DNA from 4 places in the Oceanobacillus iheyensis HTE831 genome. Region 2 is predicted to be linked to each of the others. Evidence: riboswitches for the same ligand, from Rfam matches in the RefSeq annotation. Region 2 holds a riboswitch; each other region holds the start of a gene.
What was found. A riboswitch is a leader RNA that binds a small molecule or an ion and turns the genes downstream of it on or off. The one in region 2 is predicted to bind thiamine pyrophosphate.
Positions count from the first base shown of each region.

Region 1: another riboswitch for thiamine pyrophosphate. It lies ahead of OB_RS06730 (lipoate--protein ligase family protein); the one in region 2 lies ahead of thiW (energy coupling factor transporter S component ThiW).
Region 3: another riboswitch for thiamine pyrophosphate. It lies ahead of thiM (hydroxyethylthiazole kinase); the one in region 2 lies ahead of thiW (energy coupling factor transporter S component ThiW).
Region 4: another riboswitch for thiamine pyrophosphate. It lies ahead of thiT (energy-coupled thiamine transporter ThiT); the one in region 2 lies ahead of thiW (energy coupling factor transporter S component ThiW).

Region 1 covers NC_004193.1:1,320,388-1,327,974, reverse strand. Annotated here, with positions in the region: gene OB_RS06740 (protein kinase family protein) at 1-287, shown strand, start outside; gene lipA (lipoyl synthase) at 524-1,468, opposite strand; gene OB_RS06730 (lipoate--protein ligase family protein) at 1,461-2,282, opposite strand; TPP riboswitch at 2,369-2,478, opposite strand; gene OB_RS06725 (dicarboxylate/amino acid:cation symporter) at 2,583-3,815, opposite strand; gene OB_RS06720 (MFS transporter) at 4,005-5,195, shown strand; gene OB_RS06715 (GNAT family N-acetyltransferase) at 5,241-5,774, opposite strand; gene OB_RS06710 (DUF998 domain-containing protein) at 5,933-6,559, opposite strand; gene OB_RS06705 (ZinT family metal-binding protein) at 6,740-7,587, opposite strand, start outside.
Region 2 covers NC_004193.1:499,742-507,328, reverse strand. Annotated here, with positions in the region: gene OB_RS02610 (ABC transporter permease) at 1-189, opposite strand, end outside; gene OB_RS02605 (ABC transporter ATP-binding protein) at 186-1,034, opposite strand; gene OB_RS02600 (LytTR family transcriptional regulator DNA-binding domain-containing protein) at 1,146-2,186, opposite strand; TPP riboswitch at 2,281-2,396, shown strand; gene thiW (energy coupling factor transporter S component ThiW) at 2,477-2,980, shown strand; gene tenA (thiaminase II) at 2,977-3,660, shown strand; gene thiD (bifunctional hydroxymethylpyrimidine kinase/phosphomethylpyrimidine kinase) at 3,657-4,451, shown strand; gene thiM (hydroxyethylthiazole kinase) at 4,480-5,253, shown strand; gene thiE (thiamine phosphate synthase) at 5,260-5,880, shown strand; gene OB_RS02570 (hypothetical protein) at 6,347-6,862, shown strand; gene OB_RS02565 (BCCT family transporter) at 7,200-7,587, opposite strand, start outside.
Region 3 covers NC_004193.1:674,584-682,170, forward strand. Annotated here, with positions in the region: rRNA gene OB_RS03495 (23S ribosomal RNA) at 1-592, shown strand, start outside; rRNA gene rrf (5S ribosomal RNA) at 718-833, shown strand; partial or broken gene OB_RS18850 (zinc-binding dehydrogenase) at 1,015-1,322, opposite strand; gene OB_RS03505 (thiol-disulfide oxidoreductase DCC family protein) at 1,455-1,823, shown strand; gene tenA (thiaminase II) at 2,272-2,949, opposite strand; gene OB_RS03515 (Lin0512 family protein) at 2,972-3,331, opposite strand; gene thiM (hydroxyethylthiazole kinase) at 3,365-4,144, opposite strand; TPP riboswitch at 4,235-4,338, opposite strand; rRNA gene rrf (5S ribosomal RNA) at 4,686-4,801, shown strand; tRNA gene OB_RS03530 (tRNA-Met) at 4,889-4,965, shown strand; tRNA gene OB_RS03535 (tRNA-Asp) at 5,042-5,118, shown strand; gene thiL (thiamine-phosphate kinase) at 5,272-6,240, shown strand; gene tsaE (tRNA (adenosine(37)-N6)-threonylcarbamoyltransferase complex ATPase subunit type 1 TsaE) at 6,250-6,699, shown strand; gene tsaB (tRNA (adenosine(37)-N6)-threonylcarbamoyltransferase complex dimerization subunit type 1 TsaB) at 6,710-7,417, shown strand; gene rimI (ribosomal protein S18-alanine N-acetyltransferase) at 7,410-7,587, shown strand, end outside.
Region 4 covers NC_004193.1:1,417,601-1,425,187, forward strand. Annotated here, with positions in the region: gene OB_RS07155 (M3 family oligoendopeptidase) at 35-1,813, shown strand; TPP riboswitch at 1,874-1,977, shown strand; gene thiT (energy-coupled thiamine transporter ThiT) at 2,086-2,655, shown strand; gene OB_RS07165 (hypothetical protein) at 2,791-4,203, shown strand; gene OB_RS07170 (carbon starvation CstA family protein) at 4,502-6,235, shown strand; gene OB_RS07175 (cory-CC-star protein) at 6,338-6,595, shown strand; gene OB_RS07180 (ArsA family ATPase) at 6,617-7,540, shown strand; gene OB_RS07185 (zinc-binding dehydrogenase) at 7,555-7,587, shown strand, end outside.

The sequences.
Region 1 (7,587 bases), 820 kb from region 2:
TATTATTAGAATCAGACTATGTACACCAAGTTGAAGAAGGATTGCAATACGCAAGGGAAGTTGGTTTAAATCCTTCCGATATTCATTTGCACAACCTGATCGTTACAAAAGAAGGATCAATAAAAATTATAGATGTCGCTCGTTTTTCCCAAGAGAAACAATGCACGCAATGGCAAGATTTAAAAAATGGATACGAAAAATACTATCATCGAACTTATTTTCCTACTAAAATTCCAAAATGGATAATGAATAGTGTTTCCAAACTGTACCGGCTTCTTAATAACTAGTCTGATAAGAGGTCGGTACATCCTGCTCATAAGGCAAATGTATTAGAAAAATTTGTTAGAATTATACGGACCCCCTTTGTGAGGAAGACCAAGGTGGGCCCCCGATGTATGAACAACCGAGGGTTCCCATCCCATTCGTGTTGGTGTTGTAAGCGCAGTATTTTCTGAAACGATTTCTTAAATCCATTTATCTATTGAGTATATTCTTGGGTCCTAAACCCTGAAATTCTTAGTACTTAGAAATTAAAATCCAATTGACTGTTTTCTTGCTTTTCTACACCTTTCATATACTTAATTCTTCGTTGAGCTGCTGCATTAGAAACTTGTTCATCCGCATGGTATGAGGAACGAACTAATGGACCAGATTCACAATGAGAAAAGCCTTTTTCTAGGGCGATATTTTTCAATTCTTCAAATTCATCTGGATGGTAATAGCGTACTACCTCTAGATGCTTTTTCGTTGGCTGTAAATATTGGCCAAGTGTAACAATATCCACATTATGCGCTAATAAATCATCCATCGCCTGAATAATCTCATCTTTTTCTTCTCCAAGGCCAACCATGATACTTGATTTCGTCGGTGTATTAGGAGCTATCTCTTTTACCCGTCGTAGTAACTCTAAAGAACGATCGTACATAGCTCTTGCTCGCACTCGTTTTGTAAGTCTTCGTACGGTTTCAATATTATGATTAAAAATATCTGGTCCACTATCCATTAATGTATGGAGACTTTCATAATCTCCTTTCATATCCGAAGGCAAAATTTCAATAGTACAACCAGGATTCTTTCTACGAATAGCTCGGACAGTTTCCGCAAACACTGCTGCACCGCCATCATTTAAATCATCTCTCGCCACTGCTGTTACTACCACATGTTTTAACCCCATTACGGTGACAGAATCAGCCACACGTTCTGGTTCTCCCCAATCTAGTTCATTTGGTAACCCTGTTTTTACTGCACAGAACCGGCAACCTCTTGTACATGTATCTCCTAAAATCATAAAAGTAGCTGTTTTTCGTTCGCTCCAGCATTCATGTAAGTTTGGACAGCGCGCTTCTTCACAAACCGTGTTTAACCGATTATCACGCATCAACTTTTTTAAATTTCGATACGATTTGTTCGTATTAATTCTTGTTTTTAACCAATCTGGCTTACGTACATGCGTTTGTTGATTAGACATGTGAAACAGCTCCTTTTATATTATTCTCTGAATAATTTGATTCGGCAATCTGGTACACTTCTTTCCACTGTTCTTCTGTCAACGTTATTGGCTCTAATTCGATATTTAAAATTTCTGAAAAACCTTGTTGAAAAGCATTACGCACCCTTTCATAGGATTGCTTTTCTCCTAATTCTGCATTAATGGTAGTCGCTCTTTCATAGAATCTTTGCTTTTTTCTTTCTTTCATTTGGTCTGCAGGAAATTGAAATAAATCAAATAGCATCTCCACATTCATCGATAAAGGAATTGATCCATGTTGAAGAAGTATGCCTCTTTTCCTTATTTGTGCATTTCCAGAAATCTTCTTGCCCTTTGCAACTAATTCATAAAATGCAGGTTGCTCAAAACATATATTGCTTCGACCTTTAGAGGATGGCTCATGAGCATGATCCACTTCAATCCCTAGCAATTGATAAGCTCTTACTATACCTTTGGATAAATCGAAATAAGCTTGTCGAATTGATGAGGCAACTTTTTCATGCTTCTCTGAAATGACAATACTGTAGGTCAATTCATCATCATGCAAGACAGCACTTCCACCAGTCATTCTTCTTACCAATTGACATTGATGCTTTTTAATTCCTTGAAGATCAATCTTTCCATCTACCTTTTGGAAATATCCTATAGAGAGTGTTGGTTTATTCCATCGATAAAATCGCAATGTTGGTGGAATTTCACCTTTTTGATGCCAATGCAACAAAGCTTCATCTAGCGCCATATTAATTGCTGCATCTTGTGGAGTGTTTTCTAAAAACGCCCATTTTTCTCGCAAAAATAGTTCCTCCTTAGCGAATCTCTTCACTTTAGACAAACAAAAAAGACCACATTCATCATGAGAGAATGCAGTCAACATACGTATGCCTATTGACCACACTTCCTCACGCAGGCATTATCCTGTTCGAGTACAAAGGGTCTAAACGGTCCGATGTTCATCTCAGCTATTTACCATAGCTCCCCTAGTGTGAAAAAATTCTATTTAGATGTCATTTACTAACAACCCAAGCTTACCAATAATGGAATATAATGTAAAGATAATTTTTACTCATTTGATTTATCAATCATTTTTTTACTCTTAGGTCAGGTTTTCGCTTGATTCCATCCAATCTTTACCTTCAATTTTTCTGGTTACTAACATACTTGAAACAGTGTCACCAGTAACGTTAATCATTGTTGCAGGTGGGTCAACAACTACTCCAATAGCGGTTATGATGGGTAGAGCTTCCATTGGCAATCCATACAGTGTAATGATCATCATCTCTCCCATAAACCCTCCGCCTGGAATCCCGCTCATAACAATACCAGACAATAAACAAATTCCAATAGCAGTTAGAAAAGTGTCAAATCCGGAGAAATCCATATTAAATACCCCAAAAACAAAGGCAATTTTAAGCATTGCCGATAGACATGACCCATCCATATGAATCGTTGCTCCTAAAGGAAGCACCGTTTCGCGAACATCTTTAGGAACGCCAATACGCTTCGCCGCTTGTAAGTTCACAGGTAGCGCAGCGATGCTACTTCCAGTACCAAGTGAGGTTGCTGCAGGAGCTAAGATATTTTTCCAAAAACGAGTAACTCCCTTCTTACCACCAGCAAGAAATGCATATAAGGTAAATCCAATTGCAAAGTATAGGACCGAAACCGGGTAGTAAATGATGATTGCTTTTGCATAATCACCTATCAATTCCGCCCCAAACTCTCCTACAAGTGCTGCAAAGTATGCTCCTAGACCGATTGGAGCATAGTACATCACAAGTTTTATGATTCTCATAAATACTTCAGATGCACTAGTTAAAAACGTAGCGAATGGTCTTCCTTTTTCTCCAGTTAGGCCAGTCGCTACCCCAATTAATACAGAAAAAACAATGAGCGCTAACATGTTGTCACGGGAGAATAAATCAACAAAATCTGGTACTGTAAACGTATTAACCAATTGTTCTGATAGGTTTTGTTCTTCCACATTTTCTGGTGTATCTAATGGAATATTTACACCAGAACCCGGTTCAAAAATAACTGTAGCAACTAACATAAACACAGACGCAATTATTCCTGTAACTACAAAAACTGTAATCATCGAGCCCATAATTTTACCAAGACGTTTCATACTATCCATAGCAGCAATCGCTGATGATATGGTGAAGAAAACTAATGGTATTACAATCATAAATAACAAATTAATAAATAAATCCCCAAGTGGTTTGATAATTGTCGCATCTTCACCAAATACAATCCCTATGATACTTCCAATAATGATCGATGCCAGTAAAATAATAGGAAATCGATATGCTTTGAATTTTTCTTTCATATTTCTCACCTTCACTATGTAATGTAATTTCACTTTGCCAACTTAGTATATTCTACTCCTTTTTGTATTGAAGTCCAAGAGGAAAATGAAGTAATAATTCTATATTGATTAAGATTTTATGCTAGACATCAAAATAGTTCTGTCATATTATATTCATTATGTATTTTTTAAACATAGAGGGGAGATTATATGACAGAGAAATTCTCTCGAAATACCATTCTAGCTATCTTCATGATTGGTACATTCGCGATAGGAATGACAGAATATGTTGTTACTGGATTACTAACACAATTCGCTACAGACCTAGATGTTTCAGTGTCCACTACCGGACTTCTATTAAGTATTTATGCTATCAGCGTTGCTGTATTCGGTCCTATCTTACGGATGATTACAGTAAAGTACTCACCAAAACCCTTATTAATTGGTTTAATATCTATATTTATTATAAGTAATATCGTCGCAGCACTAGCTCCAAATTTTGACGTGCTACTACTATCAAGATTGCTATCAGCGACCATGCATGCACCTTTTTTCGGTTTAACCATGAGTCTTGCTGTTGAAATTTCTAAACCAGAAAAAAGAACGAGTGCCATTGCTGCAGTTCAAGGTGGGTTAACCATCGCTGTAATGCTAGGTGTTCCATTCGGCTCGTTTGTTGGAGGGTATTTTGATTGGAGACTTGTTTTTTGGATCATTGCCTTATTAGGTGCGATTACCTTAATTGGTTTAATTATAGTTACACCTAACATTAAGCCAGCAGTACAACCGAAACTTAGAAAAGAATTAACCGTATTAAAAAATAAAAATGTATTAATGATCATTGCGGTTATTGTCTTTGGTTTTTCAGGTGTCTTCACTGCATATACGTTTAAGGAACCTATGTTAAGAGAACTTGCTGGTTTTGGCGTGACAGGTGTCACAATCGGACTGTTTTTATTTGGCTTAGGAGCAGTTATTGGCAACTTTGTATCAGGAAGGATTCAGCCATCTAAATTAACTGAGCGTTTAATCTTTACCTTAGCAGCACTTGGTGCCGTGCTATTTTTATTTACATTTTTATTATCTGTGCCATTTCTCGCTTATGTTGCATGTTTTCTCTTTGGAGCAGGTACTTTTGGAACCACTCCAATTCTAAATTCAAAGATTATCCTAGCTGCTACAGAAGCACCAGCTCTATCTGGTACCATAGCCGCTTCTGTATTTAATCTGGCAAATTCTATTGGAGCAACCTTGGGAAGTCTACTATTAAATTCAGGATTTTCCTTTTCACAAATCACATTTGTTGCAGCCGGAATGATCTTATTCGGGATGTTATTGATGATAATAACGCATAAAATAGAAGATAAATCATTATTTTCTATTACCACAGATAACAACTAGATTTACGAAAAAGGAGACTCTATTGCATGAGTCTCCTCTTTTGTATTATTGCTCGTTCCACTCTTCTCGTAAAATCCCCATACGTATAGAGTCGTAATACTCTCCATTATAATAACGTACGTTACGAATCCTTCCTTCCATCGTCATTCCTAACTTTTCAGCAACACGAATCATCCTCTTATTTCCCGACCATGTAGTTAATCCAACTCGAACAACTGGCAACTGAGTAAATATATGGTTTACCCATAATTTTAAAGCTGTTGTTCCATAACCCTTCCCCCAATTATTGCCTTCATAAAAGATAATACCCATCTCTAGCCAATTCTTTTGTTCATCTTCATAATAATAAGAAACGGTACCATGGACATCATTATTCACACATACGACCCATCTAGATTTAGCATCGATCCATGATTCAGCTTCTTTCAAGAAATGTTCGTAAGACATACTTTCATGAGAGAAATATGGAGCATCCCATTGCTTCCACTCTGGGTTATCTTCTTTATAAATTAACTCCCATAGACGCTTCAAATCTTTTTCTTGAATTGGGCGTATTGTTAATTCTTGGTCTTTATACATGAATATCCTCTTTTCATTAAAATTTCATTATCCTAACGATTGATTGAAAAGAAGACGAAAAAGAAACTCTCTACTTTTCAATCACCTTTTTTTATTGAAGTCTGTTTCATTGTAATCACTCCTTTTTTAAAATAAAGTTTTGAGAAACTATTAAACAATCATCTATATGCACCCTTGTGATCGGATAAGATAATTGCTAAGACAGTTCCCCACAGAAATGTTATAGCATAAAACATACGTTGTAGTAGTCCTGCTGGTAACGGGATAAAGATAAGAAGTAAAATAAAAATCACTAAAACTACGAGGGAAACCAGTATGCCATACGTCCACCATTTTCCTCTTACTAATAACTTCCCAAATAACCATAACCCAATTAAAAAAGTCACCATTCCCAGCTGTGCAAAAATAGAATGCCAAAATAAATTTACATCTGCAGGAATAAATCCAGAAAAAATATTTCCTATTGCCAGTAATAATAAACAAATAGTACCTATCAGGTTCTTTCTATTACGTTCTAGTTGTTGAGAAAGATATACTATTCCTATTGAAAATGTAATTCCATTAACAATAAATAATACATTCATCCAAAAATGATGAGGAGAACAAATATCATACGCTGCTAGAGAATAAGTATATTCACCACAACTCGTGACTCCCAAATCACTCATTGCATGATCCATCACATTATACGGAGCGATAGAAGACATCACAAAAAAAGGTTCAAGTACAAAATACATACAAGTGAGAATCCAACTTGTAATACCAACTTTTTTAGAAATTTTCATTTCAATTACTCCTTCTATATTAATCCCGCTTAACAGTGCTGTAATATCCAAACTTAAAGTTTCCCTATCTAGGAATATTTCTATAGTATTATTTCTATATTTATATCCTTTATTCCTTTTAATATTTTCATATAAAAAAAGAGAACCCAATAAATATCGGATTCTCTACTTATAAACATATTAGTGCGCAATCATCTCATGAACGATATCTTCTTCACTCATTTCAGATGGATAGTATGTTGGCCAGTGTTCCACTTCTTCTAACAAGGCTTGTCTGTCATCTCCCCAATAAAGATGGTAATGTCCAGAGTCTGTTGGGAATATCGAATGATCACTAAATTGAATGTAAGTTGGTAAGCCTTCCGTCTCTTCCTCTAGCTTAAATATAAATCTTACTCCACGATTTCCTGCTTCATAATTGAGGATTTCATAACCATCATATTGGTACTCACCAGTTTTTTCTTCCTCTTCTTCAAAGAAAGTAACTTCATTACCATCAATCACAATTCTATGAACGTCTGTTACATAACCAGTTTCATAATACGCTTTGTATTCTTCTGCTGTCATGTCATCACTTTCTTCAGCTTTGTGTGCATAAACTTCATCAAGTGTACCGTTTTGATGTAAAGGGTATACAGATTGCCAATCGCCTTCCCAGTCTCCTAAAGTACGATCTTCCACTTGTTCATCTTCAAAATAACCATCATAAATTTGTTGAGATTCTTCATCATGAGCATGACTATGTCCATGTCCGTGATCATCAATTACCACTTCTATAACTTCTGATTGAGCATATGGTTCGTGATCATCATTAAACATTACTGCTATAATTTGTTGGCCGTTCGTTTCCGCATCGCCAAAAAATTTATTATCATCTAATTCAGGTACTGCTTCCCACTCATCATCAGATGAATTTCTTGTGTACCAATGCCAATGATCAAATTCACTATCTTCTTCTAGCTCTGCAGTTAATTTAATTAAATCACCCGTATGATAATGATCAGATACTCCTTCAACTTTTATATTTT
Region 2 (7,587 bases):
GGCACCTACCATAGATAAAGAAATGCTGATAATAAATATATGAATTTCTAATGGAACAACATCCATCCGTCCATATATGAGCGCAAATACGAGTGGTAAGATAATCGTTGAAGAGACATACATATTACGATATAAGTCTTTTAAATCCTTTTGAAAAATTGCCATAAAACGTTTTACAGAAAAAGTCATACTAGTTCCCTCCCCGTTACTTCTACGAAAATATCCCCTAAAGTTGGTTCTTTTGTGCGGATGGTTTCTATACGATCTTCTGAAATATATCGTTGAATATCATTAGCAATAGAAGGGGCTAAAGGTAATTCCAATTCTCTACCATCCCTTAGCTCTAGCAACACTTTCTCTTCACGATATTGCTTCTTCAAATTTTTAGGGCTATCCAATAACTGCACAGAACCTTTATTCAAAAATGCTACACGATGACATAAATGATCTGCTTCTTCCATATCATGTGTTGTTAAAAATACCGTTGTTCCTTGTTTATTCAATTCTTTTAATCCTTCATGAATGTGCTTCGAGTTCACGGGATCTAATGCTGAAGTTGGCTCATCCAAGAATAATATTTCAGGGTTATGAAGTAATGCTCTTGCCAAGAGCACGCGCTGTGTCATACCTTTTGATAACTTGGCAACTTGTTGCTTTGCTTCATTTTGTAAACGAACCATCTCTAACACTTCATTAATGCGGTTCTCTTGCACATCATATAATTGCGCATACGTTTTTAAATTATCGTAGATAGTGAGACGGTTATACAAACCACTATTATCTGTAACCACTCCAAATCGTTTTCGTTGAGCTGGCGATTTTAATTGTTGAACTGGTACACCAAATACTTTTGCTATTCCAGAAGTGTGTGTTAATTGTCCAGTTAATATTTTTATTGTGGTTGTTTTTCCTGAGCCACTTGGTCCTAAAAAACCGAATGTCTCTCCTTTCTCGACTTGAAAAGTTACATCGTTAAGTGCTTGCTTATTTTGATAAACTTTTTCTAAATGACTTACCTCAATGACTGAAGTCATGTAATTCCCTCCTGAAAATCCAATTTTCATTTGCATCTTCAGAATACTGTTATATCAAGGTCTTCGCACTAAATTTCCGATGAATGGAGTACCTAATAGGTTAAATGGAGCTTAATCGACTCCTAAAATTTGCTTTAATTCAACCAACTTTGCTTTCGATAAAGGTACTTGAGTTTTTTCTTTATCTTGCAAAACAAGACTGTAACTATTTCTCGTCCAGGTAATTACTTCTCGTACTTTTTGTAAATTTACGATATAAGATCGATGACATCGGAAAAATCCTTGATGTTCTAATTTTTCTTCTAATTGACGAAGCGTAAATGCTGTTCGAAACGATGACCCTTTCATATGTACTACAGCTTGACCTTCATCACTTTCAATGTAGTCAATCTCTGGAGGATCAAGTAGTACTATCTTGTCATTTACTTTCGAAGGTATTTTATTTAGCTGAAAAGAAAAATCTTGCTTTCCTAACTCTTCTTCTGAAACTTCGTCTATCTCTTGCTTCTCTTCGTTTTCTTCTGTTTTAATTTCAACTGTTTGTAACCCTTCCTCGTTAAGTCGGTAAACTCTTTCTGCTAATGTAATTGCACTTTCCATATTGGATGTCAGTATTAATACACCTTTTTTATTCTGCTTAAGATGGTTTAAAACATGAACCAATACTCGTTTCGTTTCTAAGTCAACATTTAAATCCGGCTCTTCAAAAAGATAAATACTTGCATCCTGAATAATTGCTTTCCCATAATGAACCCGCTTTTGTTCAGACTCTGTTAATTTACTAATTGGCTTATCCTTCACTTCATGTAATTGTAATTTTTCAATCAAATCTTGATGATTGACATTCGTTTGATATAATTTTTCCATAAATCGAAAATATTCTTTTATATTCATCCGTTCGTAAAGGCCGTTATTCAATAATTGAAGTCCTAACGCTTGAAAGTACTCCACTTTATCTTTTAATGTAATTCCATTTAATTCGATACTACCGTTATTAATTTTTTTATCTCCAACAATCATTTTTATTAACATCTGCCTAACATTTAAGGAGGAATGAATCGCTGCAACTTCCCCTTCTTGAATCGTTAAATGAAACGTCGAAAACAAGATGTGGTCACCTTGTCGATATTCTAGTTCTCTTAATTGAAGCATCTATCTCAGTCCCCTTTGAATCCCAATTTTATGTATTCAGATGACAGAATTTATTTATTTTGTTACAGTTAATATGAAGTAAATAAATACGAAAAGCAACTACTAGGGGTGCCCAGTACTATGTGTGGGCTGAGAGGAAAGCACCTACTTTCCGACTCTTATGGACCTGATCTGGTTAATACCAGCGTAGGGAAGTAGTCAATAATTTTGATGATTACATTCTCAGTATACCAAAACCAGGTCCTTTAATTGGACCTGGTTTTTTGTTTGTTTTAAAAAGGAGAGATAAAGTGAAAAACACCCGCGTCTTAACATTGATGGCTGTCCTTGTTGCCATTGGAACGATTGGTTCACAGTTATTATGGTTCCCTGCTGGTGTCGCACGAGCGTATCCTGTTCAACATGCAGTAAATGTTATGGCAGCAGTGTTACTTGGTCCAGGACCTGCTGTTGGTGTTGCTTTAATGATTGGTTTACTTCGAAATCTCTTAGGGCTAGGAACATTACTAGCTTTTCCCGGAGGAATGATTGGCGCTTTTTTTGCAGGGATACTTTATCGAAAATGGCGGCGTCATCGTTTAGCAGTAACAGGAGAAATATTAGGTACTGGGATAGTTGGTTCGCTCCTTGCCGTTCCTTTTGCTAATTTTTTAATGGGCTCAAGTGTTGGTGCACTTGCATTTCTACCAGCATTCATCGTTAGTAGTGTTTCAGGAGCTTGCATAGGTTGGTTTATATTATCTAGAGTCCATCATACAGAACTTTCACACATTCAGAGGAGGGATTATTCATGAATTTCTCAGAAGAACTAAGAAAGGAAAACGAAGATATTTTTGCACTTATAAAAGCTCATCCGTTTGTGGAAGGGGTAGGAAAGGGAATACTACCTGTAGATGCAGTTCGTCATTATGTTCAAGCAGATTATGCTTATTTAAATGGGTTTATGAAAACAATCGGCATGGCCATCGGAAATGCCGATCACCGGGACGACATTGCTTACTTTAGTGAGCTTATGCAGTTTTCTCTACATGACGAAATACAAGCTCATCTGTGTTTTTGTGACTATATTAATGTAAACTACGAAGACTTACAAGAACTGCCATTGCCTCCAACAGGAGATCATTATGTTAAACATATGATGTATCATGCCCAAACAGGAACTACTGGAGAAGCAATTAGTGCGCTTTTACCATGCCCTTGGACGTACTATGAGATCGGAAAATATATAAATGAAATATGGCAACCATCGGATAATCATCCATTTCAAATTTGGATACAATGTTATGCAAATACAGAGCAAGATGTTGAAGAAATGTGTGCACGTCTTGACGAACACGCAAGACATGCTTCAGAAAAAGAAAAAACAAATATGAAAATTGCTTTCCGAAAAAGTTGTCAATTAGAATACTTATTTTGGGAAATGGCTATATCCACGGAGGAGTGGCCCTCAATAAAGGAGGATATTAAAAAATGAAGAATGTACCATGTGCATTAACGATTGCTGGCACAGACCCAAGTGGCGGAGCTGGCATACAAGCAGATTTAAAAACATTTCAAGAGCTACAAACGTATGGCATGTCTGTCATTACTTCCGTAGTCGCTCAAAATACTACTGGTGTAACTTCGGTCCATCATATGCCAATCAATATGATCGAAGACCAACTTGAAGCTATCCTGGAAGATATGCCTATCCACGCTTTTAAAACGGGAATGATTGCCAATAAACAAATGATGGAAATCATCTCAAAAAAAATAGAGAAACTGAATGCACCTTATGTTATGGATCCGGTTATGGTTGCTACCAGTGGTGATTCCCTTATAGATAAAGAAGCTCGTTCATTTTTAAGAGAAAGTTTACTCCCTCAAACGGCACTAGTGACGCCGAATATTCCAGAGGCAGAATTTATTACTGGAAATTCTATTGAAACAGTAGAAGATATGAAAGATGCGGCAAAACACATTGTTGATCATTTCCACGCAGATGCGGCATTAATAAAAGGTGGTCACATGGAAGGGGAAGCAATAGACTTTCTATATGACGGATCTAAGATCCATACATTTTCAGCTGAAAGAATTAATACCAAAAACACCCATGGCACAGGGTGCACCTATTCTGCTGCTATTACTAGTTATCTTGCTAAGGGGTACTCCATTGTAGAAGCAGTTCGACACTCAAAAGACTTTGTTACTGTTGCAATATCCAAATCATTTGAGCTCGGTAATGGTAATGGACCAACGAATCATTGGGCGACTCGAGAAAGGTAATGGAGATATTAAGGAAAGGGAGATAAATATGCAGGTCGATATTATTAAACAGGTACGTGACACTAAACCACTTGTGCATCACCTAACTAATCAAGTAGTAATGAACTTCTCTGCCAATGGTTTACTTTCATTTGGCGGTTCACCAATTATGGCAAAAGCGATAGAAGAAGTTGAACAAATTGCGGCAATTTCAAATGCCGTTTTAATTAATATCGGTACGTTAACTTCCACCGAATTGGAATCTATGATTGCTGCTGGAAAAACAGCGAATAAGCATAATATTCCAGTATTATTAGACCCTGTTGGTGTTGCTGCCACCTCTTTTAGACGAAATGCTATTGATAAAATTTTAGAGGAAGTTCGACCAACTGTTATAAAAGGAAATGCTGGTGAACTAGCAAGTCTCGTTAATATCAATCTCGAAGCAAAAGGAGTAGACTCCATTGGTGACGGAAATTTAGATGTTATTGCGCAAAAAGTAAGTGAAAAATATAACACTGCAGTTGTTGTCACCGGAGAAACGGATGTTATTTATGTAGATAATCATTTGATTCATAATGGTACAGGTCATCATTACCTATCATCAATAACTGGTTCCGGTTGTTTATTAGGCTCCATTATCGCGGCGTGCTTAACCACAAAATCCACACTAAAAGATCAATTAATGACAGCGGTCTCGTTCTATGGACTTTCTGCTTCTTATGCAGCTAATCAAGAAAATGTTCATGGTACAGGTAGTTTTTTACCTGTATTCATTGATTCGCTTTCTAAAATGCCACAGGAACTTACGGAAGGAGAATAAATCATTATGAAATTCGATAAACATATGCTTCGAAAGTATTTTATTATGGGTAGTCAAAACTGCCATCGAGACCCACGGGAGATATTAAAAGAGGCAGCCTCTGCAGGAATTACTGCTTTTCAATACAGAGAAAAGGGTAAGAATTCTTTAACAGGAACTGCAAAAGTTGAACTCGCAAAAGATTTAAAAGCTATTTGCCATGATTTTCAAATCCCTTTTATTATTAATGATGATGTAGATTTAGCAAAACAATTGGATGCAGATGGTATTCATATCGGTCAAGATGATCAACCTGTAGAGGTTGTGCGGAAACAGTTCCCAAATAAGATCATTGGATTATCTATATCTACGAATAATGAATTAAATCAAAGCCCATTAGATCTTGTCGATTACATTGGAGTTGGTCCAATATTTGATACAAATACGAAAGAGGACGCTAAGACAGCGGTAGGTCTTGAATGGATTCAAAGTTTAAAAAAACAACATCCTTCCCTTCCATTAGTTGCAATTGGAGGTATTAACACTACCAATGCACAAGAGATAATTCAAGCTGGAGCTGATGGTGTATCTTTTATTTCAGCCATTACAGAAACTGATCATATTTTACAGGCTGTACAACGCTTATAAAGTGAAATTTAACCTAGTGGGGATTTTCATTCTCCTCTGCTTGAATGTTATTTATCCTGTGAACAACTATAACTTTCAGCTAAGCCTCATAGTTTAAATATTGGTATTAGTCCCCTTCGAGACAAACTATATAAATTGTTATTTTCTATTGGATAAGCCCAATATTTTAAATTTGTATCCCAAATTGTGCTCTTATCCCATATGCTATTGTGATGAAACTTTGCATTTGAGGAGGAAAACAATGGATTACTATAATAATTACCCATATCACCAGCAACCTCAACAAGATCAGAGACAAAATAATAATTTACCTGGTGATATGTTAAATCAGTATTTTAATAACCAACACGACGATTATAATCAACAACAATTCACTGGAGCACATCCCGAAAGTTCAGAAGGATATTATGAAGTAGATGAATCAGAGGCTAATAATCCACACGGATATTTCAATGATCCTGGTCGCATATTCCCCGGCGGACCGGGTGGCGGGTTCCCTGGTGGATTCCCGGGCGGCGGTCCTGATGGTGGACCGGGTGGCGGGTTCCCTGGTGGATTCCCAGGCGGCGGTCCTGGTGGTGGACCCGGCGGTGGGTTCCCTGGTGGATTCCCAGGCGGCGGTCCTGATGGTGGACCTGGCGGCGGGTTCCCTGGAGGGATTTTTGATGGATTTCCTGGAGGAGGATTTCCAGGCGGTGGGTTTCCTGGTGGCGGTGGCCAAGGTGGACAGCAAGCACCAACATCAGCGCCTCCTAACTTCACACCAGAAAAACCAGCATTCCAAACATTTGCAGTAGATCCTGGTGGAATCAGACGTTGTCTTTTCCGCTTCACTTACATTTGGCCAGAAAGAGGGAGAGGTTTTTGGTACTTCCCTACCTTTGTAGGAAGAAATTCAATTGCCGGTTTCCGCTGGAGTGGATTCCGTTGGGTGTATTTTGGAATGGATTTAGATCGAATTGAATCATTTCAATGTTATTAACAACAGAGGTTTTTTTCAAAAAGATATTGTTTATAGAACAAAAGCGCAAGCGACCGTTTATCACCGTATGTCCTGGACGGGACCGTATGAGATAAAGGAAACACGATAAGCGTATGCGAATCGATGTTGACTTTCACCATTGGCATAAGTGCGACTATGCCTCATAAAGGACATTCGGCAGTCTTCTTTATCGTAAGGAGGTCTCCGGAAGGACACTAGGTGATGGGCGCTGGAGCTGGACGTGGCTAATTAACTTAGTTGTTTATCCACAGCCCCAAAATTTTATAATTTCCTGGAATATGAAAAAGACGGCCTTTATAAAGGCCGTCTTTTCTCTTTAATCTTTATCTACTTTTTTATTCATTTCACGTTGCCAAATTAACCCTTGTTCTAACGCCATCTTCTTTGCAATTTTTGGCGCGTTCCACAACGGTGGTAATAACAAGAAAGATACCGGAACCGCAGTAATAACAATCGAATTTTGTATTGATGTAATGCTATCCTCACCAATTGTTAAAATCACAGCAGTAGTAGCACCGAAGATGATTGCCCAGAACACACGCAACCAACGTTTCGGGTTATCATGACCCGATAATGTCGCAGCCACGGTGTATGACATTGTATCCGTCGTAGTAGCTACAAATATAATCGATACTAATAAAAATCCTACTCCAAATATGATTCCCATCGGTAATTGATCCGTTATCGCCATAACAGCCGCAGGC
Region 3 (7,587 bases), 170 kb from region 2:
AAATCATTCGTAGAGTGTAAAGGCAGAAGGGAGCTTGACTGCGAGACCTACAAGTCGAGCAGGGACGAAAGTCGGGCTTAGTGATCCGGTGGTTCCGCATGGAAGGGCCATCGCTCAACGGATAAAAGCTACCCCGGGGATAACAGGCTTATCTCCCCCAAGAGTTCACATCGACGGGGAGGTTTGGCACCTCGATGTCGGCTCATCGCATCCTGGGGCTGTAGTCGGTCCCAAGGGTTGGGCTGTTCGCCCATTAAAGCGGTACGCGAGCTGGGTTCAGAACGTCGTGAGACAGTTCGGTCCCTATCCGTCGTGGGCGTTGGAAGTTTGAGAGGAGCTGTCCTTAGTACGAGAGGACCGGGATGGACACACCGCTGGTGTACCAGTTGTTCCGCCAGGAGCATGGCTGGGTAGCTACGTGTGGTAAGGATAAGTGCTGAAAGCATCTAAGCATGAAGCCCCCCTCAAGATGAAACTTCCCATCACTTCGAGTGAGTAAGATCCCTCAGAGACGATGAGGTTGATAGGTCCGAGGTGGAAGCGTGGCGACACGTGCAGCTGACGGATACTAATTGATCGAGGACTTATCTAAGTTCTTAATATTGATGTCACGTTACTCTTATTTAGTTTTTAGGGTACAATCCTAAATAAATAAGGAAGTTCGTTTAAAACCGTTCACGTCCTGTGAACAACACCGAACGACCTACATCCTGTAGGTCTGGTAGCGATAGCGAAGAGGCCACACCTGTTCCCATGCCGAACACAGAAGTTAAGCTCTTCAGCGCCGATGGTAGTTGGGGCTTTGCCCCTGCAAGAGTAGGACGCCGCCAGGCAACGAAAGAAAAGACGGATTAGATTTAAATATCTAATCCGTCTTTTTTCTTTTTTTGTTAGGGTTGAAAAAAAGGGCTCTACAATAGTGGCTCTATAATATTTGTTTGAGTAAAAGAAAACTAAAAAACACACAATCTCCTATTTTTATTATCATTGTTTAAGCTACTAAACAAACCAAAAAGGAAATGTACGATCAATAACTGGGTTAGCTTTTTCTTTGAAATTTCTTCTAGCATTCGTTTAAATTCTGCTCTTGTACCTAAAACAGAGCCATACAGGATAATATGTTTTATGTACATGGTTCTAAATTCGAGTTCTGTCTTTTGACCACCTTCAAAGTCAGATGTACAAAACTTCTCGTCTTTCTTCAATACTTAAAGGGAAGTGAAGAACAATGCATCGCCCACTACATCTAAAATAGAATCAATAGAACCAACACGCTCTTCCATTATTTACTCAGTAAGATGATCTGATTTATAAAGCAGCACAAGGTTTACTCAGAAGAAGTAAAAGGAAATGTATTTATATTGAAGTTATTAAGGGAATATATACAAATCAACAAATGATGGAAAACAATTTAAACTAGAAAAGACATCTGAAACAGAAGGGAGAAAAATCGTTTGAATAAACATATTGTATTTTTCGATGCTGAATGCCCTTTATGTAGGACAGTGAAGGCAGTACTGAAAAGTCTGGACTGGAATAACACCATTTTCTGGTACCCTGTTCAGGAATTAAGTGATTCAATCAAAGAGAGAGCCAATAACTATAAAAATATGTATGACGAAATCTATATGTATACAAAAGATAATCGTATACTGACAGGGTTTAATACCGTCCGCAAGATTCTTTCTTTACTACCAGCCACTATCCCTTTAGCTTTATTGCTTTATTTACCGTTCGCACAAAAAATTGGTGATCCTGCATACCGCTTTATTTCAACTCGCCGTTATAAATGGTTTGGAAGGGTGCCTTATAATAAGCTGTAACTGGCAAAAAAGAGAGGCAGTGACAGAACGTGTAAAAAAAGATCCTGGTTATTTTATATATCTTTCTCGCTTCCACAGCCTTGTCTTTATCCTCCGTTCTATCAAGTGTCTTCACCTATTTTTCCGGTCTGAAAAACGTGCTTTATGAAGCGAATTATGATAGGCATGGACTTTTTATTAGTCAACTAAACGGGCTCTAAAATAATTGTTGGGGGAAAAGGAAAATGTAATCAATAATAAATAAGCAACCTCCTTATTGCTTTATTTACATCACTTAAATAAAGCAATAAGAGGATACACTTCGATCATAAACGTAAGACACCAGCTTTCCAATGAATTGATTGTCTGGTGACGTACATTTTACACGAAGCTGTTATGGGTTGATTATATTAACCACAATCTATAAGTAGTTCACTTATTATTACAATTCCGTATATTTAAAAGTCTGCTAGATTTGTTGTTTTTCCGAAAGCCATGTTTCAAATGTATAGGACATTTCCCAAAATGCAAGTTCGTATTCTTTCGCAATAATAAATTGTGTTTTGATTTTTTCCTTCTCTGCTTCTCCTGCTTGTTCAGCTAAAGTATTGAGCAGATCAATCATTTCTTGTGTGGATTCTTGGAACCAATCACTGCCATAGGTGTTCAACCAGTTCTGGTAAATTTTTTCCTTTGGCTTCGCATCCTTGTAGGTCAAACCAATATCTGCATACAACCAATAACATGGTAGCATTGCAGCTACAATTTGAGCTAAACTTCCGGACAGCGACGCGCGGTATAAATGTGATGTATACGCGTATGCAGTCGGTGCTGGTTTGAAATTCTCGATTTCAGCTTCTGTAATCTGTAAAATTTCTGCGTGCTCCTTATGCACCGTAAGTTCTGCTTCAGCGGTCTTCTTTGCTTTTTCTGCCAGTTTAGCGGCAATATGAAAGTCATCTGAATGAGCAGCCGCAAAAGCATGCACCTTCCCGTAATGTTTCAAATAATAGATATCTTGTAGAATATAATTTTTGAATGTTTCTAGTGGCAAATCACCACTTACGACCTTTTGTACAAATGGATGATTTAAACTTAACTGCCAGCTTTCTTTTGTTGCCTCACGCAATGAATCTGAAAAAAGCATAGAAAATCCCCCTTAATTTTGTTTAATAGCCTACTTCTACAACTGCGTTAACAATATACATTAAATCGTTTTTATCCTGCTGATCTTCCAAGAAAATCCCACTAGTTGTTGCCAAGCCTCCAGGTAAGACCTCAACAGTGACTGTACCATAAGGAATTAATTGTTTTATTTTGTCGTGATCCAATTTTTCCGTATCTAATGGAATACCCAGTTTTACATTTACTTTCATCTTATTTAAGTCAGCATCTGGTAAGATCTTCTTCATTCCTGGCATAGAATTGCTATGGATTGCATTCATTACAGCTCTTTCTGATGCAATATTCACGTTCTGTCCATGAACATCTACTCCTGTTCCTGTCTCGACAAATAGAAGATTTTCCAATTACTTTTCCTCCTTCGATAATGATACATATCCTTATAGTTCGTGAACTTGTTTGTATTTTTCTACTTTTTCATCAGTTAGAAAGTATATTTCATCGAGTAATGCCGGAATAAATGTTCCAGGCCCAGATGCTTTTTCCATTGCTAATTCAGCTGCAATACCATAACTTGTCACAGCATATATACCTGCTTGATAAAAGTCATCAACTACACTCACAAAAGGTCCGACAAAAGATGAAAGTAAACATCCGCTAGCCGTAATGTTTTGTAGCATTTCATGCCCGTTTGTACATAAAGCAGTTCGCTTACCATCTGTCACAACGTCAACTTTTCCAGTTGAGATGACAACCGTATCATATTTTTTAGCGACAGTTTTTGCGATTTCTGGTTCGTTTTCTTGAATAATGGAATCTGGCCCCTTTGCTTTTTCTAGCTTACCTGCCAACACAGCTATTTCCCCAGCATTAGCACGTATTGCAGCTAGCTTTACCGTTTTAAGTATGTCATCAATGATCTCCGTCCGAAAATCTGTACCTCCAACTGCAATGGGATCAAGAATAACTGGAACCCCATTCTTGTTTGCTGCCATTCCAGCCTTTAACATTGCTTCTCCCCGGTCTTCCGTTAATGTCCCCAGGTTTAGCACTACCGCGTCGGCGATTTCTCCATACTTTTTAGCTTCTCTTGGAGTATGAGACATCGCAGGTGACGCTCCGATAGCGATTAAGCCATTAGCAGAAAAATTAGATGCAACTTCATTGGTTATATTAAAAATAAACGGTTTATCTTGTTTAATCTTAGCAATAGCATCCACCAAAAATTCTCCTCTCCTATTAATTTAGAATAAAGAACAAATAAACCACCCCAAAATGGAGTGGTTTTATATACAGCTACAGAATAGGTATAGTCGCCAACTCCACTTTCCTACGCTGGTATTAACCAGTTCAGGTTCAAAGGGATCAAGAAATGCATCTTATCTCAGCCAAAATGGCACCCCTAGTGGATTTTTTTTTATTCTACCTACATCTTAGTTGATTTTTTCGTAAAAGTAAAATTATTCATATGAGTCAATTTTCATCGATGCTAAGTAATGATTGTTTTAAAAAGTTTGGATTATAATAATGACTTGGTGATATCCGAATGACATGATCCCTTAAAAAAACTTAAATACACGCACAAATGTAGATTTTCAAACTGAGACTAATTTAAAATAGCAACTCGTTTTGCAATCATATCAACGTTTCTTAGCATTTATTTTATAAAAACAAACGACGAAATAAAAAAAGTTTTAAAAAGGTATTGCTTTTTTATAGTTCTATGGATATAATATTACTTGTCCTTGATTTTAAGGATTGTCTGGTAGCGATAGCGAGAAGGTCACACCTGTTCCCATGCCGAACACAGAAGTTAAGCTTTTCAGCGCCAATGGTAGTTGGGGTTTTACCCCTGCAAGAGTAGGACGCCGCCAGGCAAGGATAATTTATCCTTAGATTGGATAGAATATGTAAGTATAACACATAGAAGTGTATGACCATATTTTCCATATCATAAGTCATATCGCGGGGTGGAGCAGTCTGGTAGCTCGTTGGGCTCATAACCCAAAGGTCGCAGGTTCAAATCCTGCCCCCGCAACCAAATTATTTACTATTACTTGAGTAAGATCCAGATTCACCATTGAAATACTGGATGCCATACATAAGTAAAAAAAGTTGGTCCGGTAGTTCAGTTGGTTAGAATGCCTGCCTGTCACGCAGGAGGTCGCGGGTTCGAGTCCCGTCCGGACCGCCATGAAAATTATATTAGAAGTTGTAGAACACATGGTTTGAATTGAAACCTGTGTTTTTTTAGTTTGTAGACATTATTTAGTCGTCCAATTTTTTTCTTTTTTCTTTTGTTTTTGCTATGATAGTTGGTAGTGAAGATAAAGAATGGTGATGTGAAATGGATGAGTTTTCTTTTATAGATTCGATTAAGCCGACATATTATCGACAGCCTTCTCTGTTAAAAGGAATTGGAGATGATGCTGCTGTTTTTCGTAGTTCAAAGGATATTGTTACGGCAGTAGATACTTTTGTAGAGGATGTACATTTTTCCCGTTCTACAATGGAACCGTATCATATCGGCTATCGAGCATTAGGGGCCAATATAAGTGATTTAGCAGCAATGGGAGCTTCACCTAGTTTCTATTTAGTATCTATTGTAATACCAAAGAATTGGACTCAAGCGGAGCTATCTCAGATATATTCAGGTATGGATGATTTAGCATCAAAGTATCATATGGATATTATTGGTGGAGATACTGTTTCCGGTAAGCAATTAACCATCTCTATTACAGTAATTGGATATACGATCACAAATAAAGCGCGATATCGTCAGCATGCAAAAGAAGGAGACATTGTCTTTGTTACGGGGACATTAGGAGACTCTCTAGCAGGGTTTCATATTCTGACCAGCGACAATGAAAACAACCGATATGTTGATCAAGATTTTTATATTCATCGGCATCGAAAACCGGAACCGAGAGTGGCTTTTGCGCAAGCTCTAGAAAGTCTGGACAGAGTATCTTTAAATGATGTAAGTGATGGGATTGCCAATGAGGCAAGTGAGATCGCAGAAGCTTCTAATGTGTCCATTGTATTACGTGAAAATGATATACCAGTTGCACCTTCCTTTTATCAATTTACGTATGAGCAACAATATCAGTGGAAATTGTCTGGTGGAGAGGATTTTGAACTCCTAGGGACAGTGGCTAAAGGTGACTGGGCTGTTGTAAATGAAGCTGCTGAGAAGACAAATACCCAATTGACGGTAATTGGAAGTGTTGTAGAAGAAGAAAAGCATCCTGTTTATATAGAAGATAATGCTATGCGTAAAGTGCTTAAGAAAAGCGGATATACGCATTTGAAGTAGGTGAATTAAATGAAAATACAGCTTGGTTCTCCGGAAGAAACAAAATCATTCGGCGAAAGACTAGCTAAGTCGTTGCGTCCGGGTGATGTTATTACGTTAGAAGGTCAGCTAGGTTCTGGTAAAACAACGTTTACGAAAGGAATTGCTTCTGGACTAGAAGTTAAGCGTCATATTACGAGCCCTACGTTTACAATTGTGAAAGAATACCGTGGGAAAATGCCTTTATATCATATGGATGTGTATCGTTTAGAGGATTCCCTGGAGGACATTGGTTTTGATGAATATTTTCATGGAAATGGAGTCTCTGTAGTGGAATGGGCTGGATTTATTGAGCCATTCTTACCCGTGGATCGTTTAGAAATATCTATTCATTATACGGAAAATAAAGATATGCGTGTAATTGATTTGAAACCTCATGGGTCTCACTTTGAACAAGTAGTAAATGAATTAAAAGGTTAGGAGTTAATGTATGAATATACTTGCAATCGATACTTCCAATCAAGTATTAGGTGTGTCATTATTAAACAATGGAGAGATACTAGCTGAACTTACAACTAATATCAAGAAGAATCATTCTGTTCGTTTAATGCCTGCTGTAGAAAGTCTTATGCAACAGGTATCTATGCAACCGGAAGAACTTGATCGAATTGTAGTAGCAAAAGGGCCTGGCTCTTACACGGGAGTAAGAATTGGCCTATCTACAGCAAAGACAATGGCATGGGCTTTAGAAATACCAGTAGTAGGAGTCTCTAGCTTAGAGGTACTTGCTTATCAAGGGAAGTTCTTTAGTGGAATTATATGTCCTTTCTTTGATGCGAGGAGAGGATTAGTATTTACTGGTGGATATCAATTTAACGATAATAAAATTGAAAAAGTGATTGAAGAAGAAAATTTACTTATGACCTCCATGCTGGATAAATTAAAAAAGCAGGGGGAAAAGGTAGTATTCTTGAGTCCGGATATTGAACAATTTAAAGAATTAATTAAAGAGGAACTAGGAGATTTAGCAATTATTCCTGAACCTATCTATCATCTTCCAAAAGCTTCGCACTTAGGGCTTGTAGGGATGAATTTAGAACCGGAAGCTATTCATGAGCTCGTTCCTAATTATCTACGTTTAGCAGAAGCAGAAGCGAATTGGCAAAAGAGTCAGAAGGAACGTCAAGTAAATGAATAATATAACGATGCGTCCAATGGAACTTGCTGATATACCTGAAGTTTTACATGTAGAAAATGCATGTTTTCAAACACCTTGGACAACGGATATTTTTTATCAAGAATTAATAGAAAATGCTCATGCGTATTATTATGTCGTTGAAGTCGAACGTACAGTTGTTGGTTATATTG
Region 4 (7,587 bases), 920 kb from region 2:
GACAAAAGATTTTAAATAATGAAGGAGGGATTTGATGTCATTTACACTATCACCAGTCTGGGATTTAGATACCATATTCCCAGGAGGAAGCCATTCTAAGGAATACCAGAATCATGTTCAACAGGTAAGAGAAGATATAACTTTAGTATCACAACAAGTTACACAAATCGATACGTCTATTATTAGAGTAGATGAATGGACTAATCTCTTTATAAAATTGGAGAAGTTGCAAAAAGAATTTCGTGAGGCAGCAGCTTTTGTTAGTTGTTTAAGTGCTCAGGACGTAAAAGATGAACAAGCGAATCTACTTGTTGCAGAGCGAAGTGAGTTATCAGCTGAAATGGAAGGATTAACTACATTAATTGACCAAAAAGTAGCTCAAGTTCCAGAAAAAGAATGGGAAGAATTAATAGGCTCACCTGAATTAAAAGATTTAGAATTTGTATTAAGGGAAAAAAGAGAAAAAGCAAAGAAACAATTAGCGAAAGAAGTAGAAATGTTAAAAAATGACCTTTCTGTTGATGGGTATCATGCATGGAATCAAATGTATGGTACTATTGTTGGGAAGATGAGTGTTGAACTTGAGGAAGATGGAGAGATTAAAGCGTACTCTGTTGGACAGGCTGCGAATAAAGCAAATCATCCAGATCGTAAAAACAGAAAGTATGTATTTGATCAAATATCTAAAGCGTGGGAGAAAGACGCAGATTTAATTAGCCAAACATTAAATCATCTGGCAGGATTTCGACTACAAACATACAAGCATTATGGATGGAACAATGTATTAAAAGAACCGTTAGAGAAGAATCGTATGAAACAAGAAACGCTTGATGCGATGTGGAATGCAATAGAAAAAAATAAACATCATTTTGTAAAATATTTAGATAAGAAAGCTGAGTTACTAGAGTTGGATAAATTAAGTGTTTATGACATTGGTGCTCCACTCGGTAAAGAAGAAGAAAAGAAAAGTTATTCAGAAGGTGCAGCATTTATTGTTAATCATTTTGCGAAATTTAGTCCTAAAATGGCAGACTTTGCACAAATGGCTTTTGAAAAAAATTGGATAGAAGCAGAAGATAGACCAGGGAAACGTCCTGGTGGATTTTGTACAAGCTTTCCGAATAGTGAGCAGACAAGAATTTTTATGACTTATTCTGGAACATCTTCTAATATAGCAACATTGGCGCATGAACTCGGACACGCTTATCATCAACATGTCATGAATGATGTTAATGGATTAAATCAAAGATATGCGATGAATGTAGCCGAAACAGCTTCTACCTTTGCGGAAATGATTGTTGCTGATGCATCTGTACAATCTTCAACAACTAAGGAAGAGAAGCTATCTCAGCTTGAAGTAAAAATCAAGCGTAGTATTGCATTTTTTATGAATATTCATTCCCGCTTTTTGTTTGAAACACGTTTTTACGAAGAAAGAAAAAAAGGAATGGTGTCGGTAGACCGTTTAAATCAATTGATGGTGGAAGCGCAGAAAGAAGCGTATTGCGATAGATTGGATGAATATGATCCAAACTTCTGGGCTTCAAAAATGCATTTCCATATTACTGGAGTACCTTTTTATAACTTCCCGTATACATTTGGATACTTATTTAGTCTAGGAATTTACAAGCATGCTCAAGAACAAGGAGGAAGTTTTGAAGAGGATTATATCGCATTATTAAGAGATACTGGAAGAATGACTGTAGAAGAACTAGCACAAAAACATTTACAAGTAGATCTAACAAAACCTGATTTTTGGGAAGAGGCAATTTCCTTATGTGTTAAGGATGTTGAGACATTTCTTCAATTATAAACTATTGTATAAATAGCCAGATTAACGTACAATAAAATATAGCAAAAAAGTAAATAGAAAAAAGCCTGCAAGGGGAGCCATATGGCTGAGAGTGGACGTATAATGTTCTGACCCTTTGAACCTGTTAGTTAGTACTAGCGTAGGGATTGTAGTCTTTTTGATGGACAGTAGTAATGTGTGAGCGAAGCAATGACTGTATAATGCAGTCCCATCAAGAAGCTTCCCGATGGCATTACTTTTTTGTTGTGTAAAAAAATAGGGGAGAGTAGATAATGACAACAAAAAAGACGTTATTTTTAGTCGAGGTAGCTGTTTTCACAGCGCTTGCACTATTACTAGATTTAATTCCGTTACAAATAAAAATATGGCCACAGGGTGGCTCTATTGATTTTGCTATGATTCCAATATTCATTGTAGCCTTTCGATGGGGATTAAAAGGCGGCTTAATATCAGGATTCCTATGGGGAATGTTACAAATTGCTATAGGGACTGCGTATGTATTGGTGCCATTGCAAGGATTCATCGATTACGCAATTGCATTTACTGGCATTGGTTTAGCGGGAGTTGTCGCAAAATCAGTACAAAAAAATGTTCGAGAAAATAAGGTTAAATCATACTTATCTTTAATTACTTTAGGAGTATTTATCGGTTCATTCGCACGTTTTATTGCACATTATATTGCAGGGATAGTATTCTTTGAATCTGCAGTAGAAGGGCAACCAGTATGGTTATATTCTCTTCTGTATAATGGCTCGTATATGTTACCTTCTTTTGTACTGAGTGCAGTAGCTGTATTCTTTTTATTCCATAAACAACCAAAAACATTACTTCAAACAAAGTAGACAATTTGCTCACACAAACAAAGTCTGAGGACCAAGAGTCCTTAGACTTTTATTATTAAATGAAGATAGTTACAGTAGCGAAAACACTTCTCTTTGCATAGGCTATAGTACATTCAAGGAGAGGAAGAATGTAGGATGACATTAACCCTAGCGCATTTCATTTATGGGTTGTTTACACTTGTAATTATCATCACTATGATTTTTCGGAAAGGAATTGTACTACCGACCTTATTAGGAACTTTCATATTGTCATGGGTTTTTAATGGCAGTATCGTTTCAGGATTTACAGCCATCTTTCATGCCAATCTAGTCGCCGCGCAAGAATTATTTAGTATATTTTTAATTATTACATTTATGCTTGCTTTATTACATTCATTAAAAGACCTTGGTGCCGATGTGCGAATGATCCAGCCAATACAAAGCGTAATGGTAAATGGACACGTATCATTCTTTGTATTAATAGGAGTAACCTATGTAATTTCATTATTCTTTTGGCCAACCCCGGCTGTACCATTGATTTGTGCATTATTGGTTCCTGCTGCAATTAGAGCGGGGTTACCAGCAATGGTAGCTGCAGTTGCAATTGCAATTGCCGGTCAAGGCATGGCACTATCATCTGATTATATCGTTCAAGTAGCTCCAAATCTCTCGGCAACTGCTGCAAATATAGATACAAGTGTTGTTGCCGACCGTTCACTCATTCTCTCTTTAGTTGCTGGTGGAGTCGCTATCGCAATTGCATATACACTTTATCGAAAACATATACGCTCAAAACATGATCCGGAAAATGAAAGGGAGTTAGAACAACTGCAGCAATCGGAGCATTCTCTACACCACCCCAAAACGAAACAGTTAGAAACATGGAGCAAACTTTTTGCAGTTATTGTACCAACTGCTTTGTTAGCTGTAGTCGTGTATATGCTTTATGGTAAGTTTATTGCGAATACAGAATTAGTAGGTGGTGATGGAGCTGCATTTGTTGGTGGAGTTGCAGTAATATTGTTATTGCTCTCGACAATAGCGTTTGGAAAACAAAACGCATTAGACTATGTAGGGAGTCATATTACAAATGGTTTTGTATTTGCTTTTAAGGCTATGGGGCCAGTTATACCTATCGCTGGATTTTTCTTTCTTGGCAGTCCCGAGTTTTCAGGTAGAATATTAGGTGTGGAAGAAGGACCTGCATTATTATTTGATCTAGTTGCTTCTATTCAGCAATATCTACCAGAAAGCTCATTCTTAGTTGCTTTCAGTGTGTTAATCATTGGAATAATAACAGGTTTAGATGGTTCTGGTTTTTCAGGCTTGCCCTTAACGGGAGCATTAGCTGCTTCTCTTCAGACAGGAGGAGTGGATGCTGCTACACTAGCCAGTATCGGTCAATTAGGAGCTATTTGGACGGGGGGCGGCACCATTGTTGCTTGGTCGTCATTAATTGCAATAGCAGGTTTTTGTGGTGTATCTGTAATGGATTTGGTTCGAAAGAATTTTATCCCTGTAATAGTCGGATTGATTATAGCGACAATCGTAGGAGTTATCTTTCTTTAAGATTCTTATTTTATGATACCTTTATATGTTACGTATTCTTCCATTATAAACAATGGAAGAATAGTAAACGTGTGAAGGTATTTTTTATCTAATTTAATATAAAAATAGGTTATACAAATTTGTCGAATATGTTAGAATAATTTTAATAATAAAACAAAGGAGTGATGACAATTGAATGTGAAAAGGAATTACAAAACAGATAGTACATAAAAACTGACCAAAAATAGTCATGGTTGTACTAAATAAAAGCGCTTACACATAAATTGATACAAATATATTTCAAAAAGGAGGTAATCAATTGAATGCTATCGTTGTTGCTCTAATTGGTATTGTTATCTTTATATTGGGTTATCGTTATTATTCTAAGTTTGTTGCAGAAAAGATTTTTCGGTTAGACCCAAACTATGTTACTCCTGCACATCGCTATAAAGATGGTGTGGATTATGTTCCGACAAATAAGTTTGTTTTGTGGGGGCATCATTTTACTTCTGTAGCAGGTGCAGCTCCAATACTCGGTCCCGCAATCGCAATCTATTGGGGATGGTTACCAGCTTTTCTATGGGTAGTATTAGGTACGGTATTTGCAGCAGGAGTTCATGATTTCGGGACTTTAGCATTGTCTGTCCGCAATAAAGGATATTCTGTCGGTACCATTGCCGATAAGTTAATCGGTAGAAAAGGGAAGCTATTATTTTTATTTATTATATTAATATTAGTTTTAATGGTAAATGCAGTATTTGCATGGGTAATTTCCAATTTATTTATTAGTTATCCATCTAGTGTTTTGCCAGTGTTTATTCAAATACCGCTAGCAATCTGGATTGGATACGCTGCTTATAAACGAAGTAAAAAAATGTTAATCCCTTCTCTAGTTGCACTCGCTATCATGTATTTAACGGCAATTTTAGCAAGTAGATTTGACTTTTTACAAATTGATCTTGTGCGTTTTATGGGTGGAGAAGATGGAGCAGGGTTGTTTGGGTTAGGAAGTGTATCAACGGCATTTTTAATTTGGATTGTTATTCTAATGGTTTATGTGTATATTGCTTCGACATTGCCGGTATGGAAATTACTACAACCGAGAGATTTTATTAATTCACATCAGTTAGTAGTAGGACTAGGTATTCTTTATTTAGGGCTTATTTTCACAAATCCTAGTATTTCAGCTCCAGCTATTAATGAGAGCCCAGATAAAAGTCTATTGCCGTTACTATTTATTACCATAGCATGTGGGGCTATTTCCGGTTTTCATGGGCTGGTATCTTCTGGTACATCATCGAAGCAATTAAATAAAGAAACAGATGCAAGATTCGTAGGTTATTTTGGGGCTGTAGGTGAAGGAGTACTTGCACTTGTATCTATACTTGCGGTAGGAACGTTATTTGCAAATACAGATGCATTTTCTCAAGCGTATGCATCATTTTCAGACGCAAACGCAATTGGACTAGGAAATTTTGTTGAAGGTGCAGCTAATCTGGCACAAGGATTATGGATACCAACTGAAATAGCTACAACAATAGTTTCTATCATAGTTGTTAGCTTTGCAGCGACAACATTAGATACATCCGTACGCCTTATGCGTTATATTATTGCAGAGTTAGGTATTGAATATAATATTAAGCCATTAACAAAAACACATGTTGCTACCTCGGTAGCCGTGTTATCCAGTACAGCTCTAGTTCTGATTCCAGAAGGGCCGAATGGATTTGGGTCTGGTGGTTATCTCATATGGCCATTATTTGGTACTGCAAACCAACTCCTAGCAGCGATAAGTTTATTCCTTATTTCGATTTGGTTAAAACGTAGAGGAAGTAACTATCTCGTCACACTCATTCCGATGATTTTCGTTATATTTATGACCTTATATGCGATGTTCCAACAAGTATTCTTTGAGTGGTCTTGGTTTGGAAGCGGATCAAATATGTTATTATTTGTATTAGGAGCAATCATTTTTGTATTTGCTATTTGGATTGCTTTAACCGCCTTTCATGAATTAACGAAAAAACAAGATGATCCATTCGATAGAGAATAACATGGATGATACTGCCTTTATAACTGGAACAATCATTACGTGTTGTGCTGGTTTTGAGGCAGTATTTTCATTTTTCTATAAGAGAAAGGAGTGTTCATAATGATGTTGGAAAATATAAAGAAACTAATTTCTTATTATGAGGAAGTCATAAGTTTGCCGCATCGTAATGAAGTAGCTAGAGAATTACGAAATGAGGATGATTTCTTTTTGCTATTACTTTATTCGGAAATGCTTGGAATCCCGAATCCAGTTTACTACTATACATTAGAGTTGTACCCGTATATTATCGAAGATTTTCATGATTGGCATTTGCGAATGGGGATGGATAAATCTCCATTAAGTGGTATTCGTTGTTGCTAATAGTTGAGAGGGGGATTTGGTGTGGAAGTATTACATAAACGTATTATTTTTGTTGGTGGTAAGGGGGGAGTAGGTAAGTCAAGTTCTGCTGCTGCAATTGCTTGGAAATTAGCAAAGGAGGGCAATAAGACATTACTTATATCAACCGACCCTGCACATAATGTGGGGGATATATTTCAAACCACCATAGGCGGGAAAATAAAAAAATTAGCTAATTCCCTTTATGGATTAGAGATTGACCCTGAAATAGAGACTGAATCTTATATCCGATCCGTGAAGGAAAATATTCAAGGTGTGGTTCATGTAGGAATGATTGAGGAGGTTAATCGACAGCTGGATACTGCAAAAGCCTCTCCTGGTGCAGACGAAGCAGCTTTATTTGATAAATTAATCTCAATTATTTTGGAAGAAGGGAATCAGTTTGATAAACTAATATTTGATACTGCTCCAACTGGACATACGATTCGCTTGTTGACCCTACCGGAATTAATGGGAATTTGGATAGAGGGATTATTAAAAAAACGAAAGAAAACGAACGATAATTATTCGCAACTATTGAATGACGGAGCACCTGTAGAAGATCCAATATACGATGTTTTACATGAAAGACAGCTTCGTTTCTCAAAAGCAAGAGAAATTTTACTCGATCAACAACAAACAGGCTTTCTATTTGTATTAAATCCTGAACGACTTCCTATATTGGAAACAAAAAAGGCCATCGATTTGTTAGGACAGTACCATCTTCTTGTTGATACTGTAATAATAAATAAAGTGTTACCTGAAAATGTAGATGGCACGTTTTATAAAAGAAGAAAAGAGCACGAACAACAGTATATGAAATTAATTCATGAATATTTTCAAGATCAAAATAAAGTTATAATCCCTTTATTTACTGAAGATATAACAAGTATGGAGCAATTGGAAAAAATGAATAGCTTTTTATAGAAAGGAAGATTTTGATGAGAGGGTTAGTACACGAACGTAATCAAGTA